One region of the Faecalibacterium wellingii genome, then DNA from elsewhere that is predicted to be linked to it. Evidence: predicted binding sites of a transcription regulator. Region 1 holds the regulator's gene; the other holds the start of a gene.
What was found. The regulator HrcA, encoded in region 1, represses chaperone genes, less so after heat shock. The targets are predictions, from matches to a motif close to TGTTAGCACTCNNNNNNNNNGAGTGCTAACA.

Region 1 (4,387 bases):
ACGCAACGAAGGGGCAGCATTCGGCGCAGGTCTTTTTGCGCGGGGCAGCAGGTATAAATTGCCCGGGCTGACAGATACTAGAGGTGCAGGCATTTTCAAGGAAACGGAGGAGCCAACAATGAAAGCAACAGGTATCGTGCGCCGCATCGACGAGCTGGGACGGGTGGTGATCCCTAAAGAGATCCGACGCACCCAGCGCATCCGCCGCGGCGACCCGCTGGAGATCTTCACGACAGGCGACGGCGAGGTGATCTTTAAAAAGTATTCCCCCATTGGCGAAATGAACGCAGTGGCGGCCCAGTACACCGAGGTGCTGAGCAAAAGCTTTGCGCTTACCACCTTTGTAGCAGACCGGGACCGCATCCTCACGGTGAGCGGGAGCGGCCGGCGGGAGCTGGCCGACCGCAGCATCAGCCAGCCGCTGGAAAAGCTGATGGATGGCCGCAGGCTGTACCAGTGCGAGGGCGTTGCGGAAAAATGCATCCTGCCCTGCGAGGGCTCGCCCCGGGTGGTGCTGTGCGCCGCACCCATCATTGCGTCGGGCGATGTGATCGGCGTGGTGGGGCTGCTGACCGAAGACCGCACCGCTGTGCCGGATGCCGCCCAGCTCAAGGCGGTGAATGTGGCGGCAGCGTTTCTGGCCAGACAGATGGAAGAGTAAGGCGGGACGATTTTGAATGCGCGCCGCGCTGCTTTGCGCATATTCAGCGGAAAAATTATTTATAATAGAGCAATGCCGGGCGGTCTGCAGACCGCCCGGCATTGCGTTTTCACGGGTGGGGTCGTGGCGGCAAACGGCATTTGCAGTGCTGCTTTCTGCAAAAGCGCGGCGCAGCGGGAAGCGGGCTTGCCCCCTCAGACGCTTTGGCAAAACCGGAAAGCCTGACGTACTGCCAAGGTCACATCCCTTTTTATGACAGAATTATGAATCTTTGATAACATTTTTCCAAGGGGCTTGACAGCACCGGAAAATTGGCTATAATGGTCTTAGCACTCAGGAACAAGGAGTGCTAAACAAACAAAGCGAACGCAAAAAGGAGGCAGGCGCTATGACGATGGATGCACGCAAGCAGCGAGTCTTGCAGGCGATCGTGGCGCTGTATGGTCTCGAAGGCGAGCCCGTTGGCAGCAGCGTGCTGGCAAACTACTTTGACATGGCAGTTTCCAGCGCAACGCTCCGCAATGAAATGGCGGCGCTGACAAAGCTGGGCCTGCTGGAGCAGCCCCACACCAGCGCGGGCCGTGTGCCCAGTGCCAAGGGCTACCGCTACTACCTTGATAATCTGCTGACCGACGATCAGCCGCTGGACCGCGTGAGTCGCGCCCGTGTGGATGCGGTGTTCGCAAGCCTCGACCACGAGCCGGAAAAGCTGGCGCAGGGCGCAGCCCGGGCGCTGGCCGCCATCAGCGGCTGCACCGCCGCCATCAGCACCCCGTGTGCAGAGGATCTGTGCATTGCCCACTATGAAGTCGTTCAGGTGGGCCGCAGCGCAGCCGCTGTGCTGGCCGTGACAACTGCCGGTTACGTCCGCACCCGTGTGGCGCGGGTACGCACCGGCCTCTCCCGCGAGAATGCGGCGGCTCTTGCCGCATTGCTGAACCGAAACCTCACCTTTGTGGCGCCGGTGGATCTTTCGCCCCGGCTGCTGGCAGAGCTGTGCAGCCAGATCGACCCGGAGCTGGTGCCTGTCATCAGCGCGGCGGCGGCTATCCTGCAGGATTCCGTCAAGCCTCACGTATTTCTGGGCGGTGAGCAGTATCTGCTGGACTGGCCTCAGCTGGACGGCAAGGTGGGCGACATCCTTACCCTGCTGAACGACGAAGAGCAGGCCGCTGCCCTGATCGCTCCCCCGACAGACCGCAGCGAGAGCGTGCTGCTGGGCGAGGATCTGGAACCGCAGATCCCGGGCCTGTGCATCGTGAGTGACCGGTATCTGGTGGGCGGAGGCCTGTGGGGCTCCATCGCACTGATCGGCCCCACCCGGATGCCCTTCCAGAAACTGATGCCGCTGCTGCATTACTTTGCAGACCAGCTGGGCGAGGGCATGAGCGGCAAACGAAAAGACACCCCACAGGCTGCCGTACCCCGGCGGACTGTGATCTATAAGGAGGATCTGGAATGAGCGAAGAAGCAAAAAAGACGGCTCCGGCTCAGGAAGCGGAGCAGCCCGAAACGGCTCCCGAGGAGAAGGCCCAGCAGGCAGCACCCGAACAGGAGCCTGCTGCTGAAGCTGCCGACCCGAAGGATGACAAGAAGAAGGATGGCGGCTGGTTCAACAAGAAGGCCCGCGAGCTGGAAGCCGTAAAGGCAAAGCTGGACGCGGCCGAAGCCAACGCTGCACAGGCCAAAGACCAGCTGCTGCGCATGGCTGCCGAGTACGAGAACTACCGCAAGCGCTCCACCCGCGAAGCCGACCAGAAGTTCAACGATGGCATTTCCTTTGCGGTGAACCAGATCATTCCCATTCTGGATACGCTGGAGATGGCGGCCAACGCCCCCACCACCGACGAGAACTACAAAAAGGGCGTGACTATGACGCTGGACAAAGCTGCCAAGGCGCTGGACGTCCTCCATGTGGAGGAGATCGAAGCGCTGGGCAAGCCCTTTGACCCCAACTTCATGAACGCGGTGCAGCAGATCCCCGCCCCGGACGGACAGGAGAGCGGCACCGTCATCACGGTCTACCAGAAGGGCTACAGGCTGGGCGATAAGATCGTCCGCCATGCGACCGTTGTGGTGGCCGAGTAACAATGCAGAAACCCGCAAGGGTTTTGAATATAACATCCGCTTAGCAACATTTGAGCATCACATAAACAATACGATTTGTTCTTTCGAGAGGAGTTTTCATTATGAGTAAGATCATTGGTATCGACCTTGGTACTACCAACAGCTGCGTGGCTGTCATGGAGGGCGGCGAGCCCGTTGTTATCGCAAACTCTGAGGGTGCACGCACCACCCCGTCTGTGGTCGGCTTTACCAAGACCGGCGATCGTCTGGTGGGTCAGGTCGCAAAGCGTCAGGCCATCACCAACCCCGAGAACACCGTCGCTTCCATCAAGCGTTTCATGGGCACCGATCACAAGGTGACCCTGAACGGCAAGGAGTACACTCCCCAGCAGGTCAGCGCTATGATCCTGCAGAAGCTGAAGGCTGACGCCGAGGCTTATCTGGGCGAGTCCGTCACCGAGGCCGTCATTACCGTTCCTGCCTACTTCAACGACAGCCAGCGTCAGGCCACCAAGGACGCAGGCACCATTGCGGGCCTGAACGTCAAGCGTATCATCAACGAGCCCACTGCCGCTTCTCTGGCATACGGCATCGATAAGGAAGAGGACCAGAAGATCATGGTCTACGACCTGGGCGGCGGCACCTTCGATGTGTCCATCATCGAGATGGGCGACGGCGTTACCGAGGTTCTGGCCACCAACGGTGATACCCATCTGGGCGGCGATGACTTCGATGAGCGCGTCATCAACTGGATGGCAGACGCATTCCAGACCGAGAACGGTATCGACCTGCGCAAGGACAAGATGGCCGCTCAGCGCCTGAAGGAAGCTGCCGAGAAGGCAAAGATCGAGCTGTCCAGCGCAATGAGCAGCCAGATCAACCTGCCCTTCATCACTGCCGACGCTACCGGCCCGAAGCACTTGGATATGACCCTGACCCGCGCAAAGTTCAATGAGCTGACCGCTGATCTGGTGGATCGCACCATGGGCCCCGTCCGCAAGGCTCTGCAGGATGCAGGCCTGCGTCCCTCTGACCTGAAGAAGGTCCTGATGGTCGGTGGTTCCACCCGTATCCCCGCTGTCTACGATGCAGTCAAGAAGGAACTGAACTGCGAGCCCTTCAAGGGCATCAACCCCGATGAGTGCGTGGCTGTGGGTGCTGCCATTCAGGGCGGCGTGCTGCAGGGCGACGTCAAGGGCCTGCTGCTGCTGGATGTCACCCCGCTGAGCCTGGGCATTGAGACTCTGGGCGGCGTGTGCACCAAGATCATCGACCGCAACACCACCATCCCCACCCACAAGAGTCAGGTGTTCTCCACCGCTGCCGACAACCAGCCCTCTGTTGAGGTCAACGTGCTGCAGGGCGAGCGTGAGTTCGCACGCGACAACAAGAGCTTGGGTGTCTTCCATCTGGACGGCATTGCTCCGGCTCCCCGTGGTGTGCCTCAGATCGAAGTTACCTTCGATATCGATGCAAACGGCATCGTGAAGGTCAGCGCAAAGGATCTGGGTACCGGCAAGGAGCAGAACATCACCATCACCGCTTCCACCAACATGTCCAAGGAGGACATCGACAAGGCTGTGAAGGAAGCTGAGCAGTTTGCTGCCGACGATAAGAAGAAGCGTGAAGAGGTCGATATCCGCAACGGTGCCGACCAGA
Region 2 (4,387 bases), 1.0 Mb from region 1:
GCATCGTGAACCTTTCCAGTGTGGTGGCCCTGCGGGGCAACGCCGGCCAGACCAATTACGCCGCCAGCAAGGCGGGCCTGATCGGACTGACCAAAAGCCTTGCCCGCGAGCTGGCAAGCCGCAATGTGACCGTGAATGCGGTCGCGCCGGGCTTTATCGAGACCGACATGACCGCCGCCCTGCCGGAAGCCGTCCGTGCCGAAATGGCAAAGGGCATCCCCGCAGGCCGCGTAGGAAAGCCGGAGGATGTGGCAAATGCAGTGGCATTTTTTGCCGCAGAACAAAGCAGCTATCTCACCGGGCAGGTGCTCTGTGCAGACGGCGGCATGGCAATGTAAAAGGAGAAAACTCTCATGGAAAAACGCAGAGTCGTGATCACCGGCCTTGGCACCGTGAACCCGCTGGGCAACAACACCGCCGACAGCTGGGCCGCTGCCAAAGCGGGCAAATGCGGCATCGGCCCCATTACCCAGTTCGATACCACCGATTTCAAATGCAAGCTGGCAGGCGAGGTGAAGGGCTTTGACCCGGAAACCATCGTGGACAAAAAGGAAGCCCGCAAGATGGCCCGCTTTACCGTTCTGGCCCTTGCTGCCGCCGCTGAAGCGGTTGCAGACAGCGGTCTGGACACCGAAGCGGAAGCCAAGCAGATCGGCGTCATCCTTTCCAGCGGCATCGGCGGTCTGCCCACCATTGAGGAGCAGCACACCCGCGGTGAAGAAAAGGGCATGGAAAAGGTAAGTCCCTATTTTGTGCCCATGTCCATTGCCAACATGGCGGCGGCACAGGTGGCCATCCGCTTTGGCCTGAAGGGCATGTGCACCTGCCCGGTGACGGCCTGCGCCGGCGGCACCAATGCCGTAGGCGATGCCTTCCACCGCATCCGTGACGGCTACGAGACTGCCATGGTCTGCGGCGGTGCAGAGAGCTGCATCAGCCCTCTGGGCATCGGCGGCTTTACCAGCATGAAAGCGCTTTCCACCGCGACCGATCCGGATGCAGCCAGCCTGCCCTTTGACGCACGGCGCGGCGGCTTCGTGATGGGCGAAGGCAGCGGTGTGCTGGTGCTGGAAGAGCTGGAGCACGCCCGTGCCCGTGGTGCGCACATCTACGCTGAGGTGGTGGGCTACGGTGCCAACTGCGACGCCTACCATTTCACTGCCCCCGCCCCCGGCGGCGCAGGTGCCATCGACTGCATGGCGCTGACGCTGGCGGATGCAGGCATCGCACCGGAGCAGGTGGACCACATCAACGCCCACGGCACCGGCACCCACATGAACGATGCCTGCGAGACCGCCGCCATCCATGCGGTGTTCGGCGAACACGCAAAGCAGCTGACCGTGGTAAGCACCAAGAGCATGACCGGCCATCTGCTGGGCGGTGCGGGCGGCATCGAAGCCGTATTTACAGCGCTGGCCCTGCATGACCAGTTTGCACCGCCCACCATCCACTATGAGCAGCCCGATCCCGAATGTGATCTGGACTATGTGCCGAACACTGGCCGTGCGCAGACCATGACCTACGCACTGAGCAACAGTCTGGGCTTTGGCGGGCACAACGCCTGCATCGCCCTGCGCAGATGGGAGGGCTGACCCATGGCAGAACCCCGCACCGTGCGTGCAGACGCAAACGCCCTGAACAGCGAGGAGATCGCGGCGCTTCTGCCGCACCGCTATCCCTTTGCCCTTGTGGACCGCATTCTGGACTATGAGCCGGGCCAGTGGGCCATCGGCCGCAAGTGCGTGAGCCGCAATGAGGAATTTTTCTGCGGACATTTTCCCGGTCAGCCGGTGATGCCGGGAGTGCTCATTCTGGAAGCACTGGCCCAGACCGGCGCGGTGGCAGCGCTGAGCCTGCCGGAGAACAAGGGCAAACTGGCTCTCTTCGGCGGCATCAAGAATGCCCGCTTCCGCAAACAGGTCACCCCCGGCGATGTGCTCACCCTGCACTGTGAACTGGTAGAGCAGCACGGCCCGGTGGGCGTGGGCAAGGCTTCGGCGTGGGTGGACGGCAAGTGCGCCGCCACCGCCGAGCTGACCTTTGTTCTGACCGAAGCAGCCGCCAACCGCTGAACCCGGACGTTCCCTGTCCGCATGTCTCAGCAGACCGGCCGGTAAAAACAGACGATCAACAAAAAACCTCCCCGTGCAGCGGTTTGATCCTGCACGGGGAGGTTTTGTTATATTCTGAAAGCGCTGTGAAGATCAGCAAATACGCATTGTGCCTTGGCGCACATGCGCGGCGTTTTACTCAATTGCGATCAGGTTGGGGTTTTCCGGCAGAGCCTTCTGCTGCTGAGGAGCGGGCAGCTGGATGTGCAGGATGCCATCCTCGAACTTTGCGTGGATGTCTTCCTTCTTCACCGCATCGCCCACGTAGAAGCTGCGGGCGCAGGTGCCGGAGAAGGTCTCACGGCGCAGATAGCGGCCTTTCTCGTCCTTCTCATCGTTGCTGTGGCTGCGGACAGCCTGAATGGTCAGGTAGCCGTCGTTCAGTTCCATCTGAACGTCTTCCTTCTTGCAGCCGGGCAGATCCACTGCAACATCATAATTGCCATCAGCGGTCTGCTTCACATCGGTCTTCATCATGTTCGCACCACGCTTGCCAAAGGTGTCATGAGCCTCACGGTTCATTGCACGCTCCAGTGCAACATCGTTCCAGAACGGATCAAAGAGATCATCGAACAGGTTCTCATGAAAAACAGCAGGCATAAACATAAAACAACCCTCCAATCCCGGCGTTCGGGTCGGGTATAAAATCAAGATCGTGCATCAGGAGCGGAGTCTTCCCGGGAGCCTTGCGGTTCCCTCATGCCCCTTTCTCCTGAGCACGCCTTTGTTATAGCACACAGTTTTAGCACTGTCAATAGTAGAGTGCTAAAATTCATGGAAAGATAACACTTTTGCAACAATATCTTGTGTTTGTATCTCCCCGTCACCACAATAGCCTCATGCAAAATATGATCTGCAATAAAACAACGCCCCCGGAGAGTACCGTTCAAAAGCTCTCCGGGGGCGCTTTATCGGTTCACATACTATGGGCCACGGCAATGGTTCCGCGTGCTGCCACGTTTTTGGGAGCCATCGCCTCACGGTCCCGTCCGCAGGCATCGTGCAGAGCGCCGGTGCCTTGCCTTAACGGCAGCTGTCAGCATTCCACTGCCACCTTGATCACGCCGTCCCGCTTGTGTTCAAAGAGGTCGTAGCCCTCTTCGATCCGGCGCAGAGGATAGGTATGGGTGATGAGCGGTTCGGTATCGATCCTGCCTTCTGCAATGAGACGCAGCGTTTCTTCACAGTCGCAGCCGTCCACGCCGCCTGTCTTGAAGGTGAGATTTTTGCCATACATCTCCGGCAGCGGCAGGGTCTGCGCCTTATCGTACAGCGCCACCACGGTCACAATGGCGTTGGGTCTTGCGCACTCCCACGCCAGCCGGAAGGTGGAGTCCGCCCCTGCCACTTCCAGCACCACATCTGCCCCGCCGTGGTCGCTGTGGGCACGCACAAAGGCGGCGCAGTCCTCCGGCTGCACGGTGAGCACCTGCGGGTAGTGTTGGCGGAGGAACTGCAGGCGGCTTTCGTCCTTTTCGCACACGATGATGCGCTTGGGGCTGTGCAGCATAACGCACAGCAGGGTGCAGATACCAGTAGGCCCTGCGCCGAGGATCAGCACAGTATCCTCGGGGGTGATCTCAGAGATGCGCGCTGCCCAATAGCCGGTGGCAAGGACATCGCCCACCAGCAGCGCCTGCCGGTCGGTAACGCCGTCTGGGATCTTGTTCAGTCCCTGATCCGCAAAAGGCACCCGGACATACTCTGCCTGCCCGCCGTCGATGCGGCAGCCCAGCGCCCAGCCGCCGTTTTGATCGGTGCAGTTGTTCACAAAGCCCTTTTTGCAGAAGAAGCACTCCCCGCAGAAGGTCTCCACGTTCACGGTCACCCGGTCGCCGGGCTTCACATTGGTCACTGCACTGCCCACTTCTTCCACGATGCCCACCATCTCATGGCCTACCGTGATGCCGGGCACGGCCCGGGGCACGCTGCCGTGCTTGATGTGCAGGTCGCTGGAACAGATGCTGGCAAGTGTCACTTTCACAATGGCATCCCGCTCGTGCTGCAGCACCGGCTTTGGTTTTTCCATCAGGGCAAACCTGCCCTTTGAAACATAGGTGTAGGTCAGCATGCTTTTTTCCTCCGTGTACTTTATTTTTTCCGGGCTGCGCATCCCACGCAATCATGGCAGGGGGCAAGCCGCAGAAGGCCGTGGCTTTTTCCGCAGCTTCGGCGCGGTTGCCGCATAGCTCATTTCCAGCAGCATCCGGATCGTGTCATCCGGTGCACTGCCGTCCAGCGCTGCCGTGATCCAGTTGTCCTTATTCATGTGGTAG

Region 2: a site for HrcA is predicted at 2,852-2,882, ahead of MTP37_RS09375 (Hsp20/alpha crystallin family protein). Genes of this name have one in related genera too.

Annotation. Positions count from the first base shown of each region.
Region 1 covers NZ_CP094473.1:228,286-232,672, forward strand. The annotation lists gene MTP37_RS01085 (stage V sporulation T C-terminal domain-containing protein) at 119-661, shown strand; gene hrcA (heat-inducible transcriptional repressor HrcA) at 1,050-2,123, shown strand; gene MTP37_RS01095 (nucleotide exchange factor GrpE) at 2,120-2,749, shown strand; gene dnaK (molecular chaperone DnaK) at 2,851-4,387, shown strand, end outside.
Region 2 covers NZ_CP094473.1:1,970,205-1,974,591, forward strand. The annotation lists gene fabG (3-oxoacyl-[acyl-carrier-protein] reductase) at 1-338, shown strand, start outside; gene fabF (beta-ketoacyl-ACP synthase II) at 354-1,592, shown strand; gene fabZ (3-hydroxyacyl-ACP dehydratase FabZ) at 1,596-2,072, shown strand; gene MTP37_RS09375 (Hsp20/alpha crystallin family protein) at 2,247-2,717, opposite strand; gene MTP37_RS09380 (alcohol dehydrogenase) at 3,148-4,182, opposite strand; gene MTP37_RS09385 (MmcQ/YjbR family DNA-binding protein) at 4,234-4,387, opposite strand, start outside.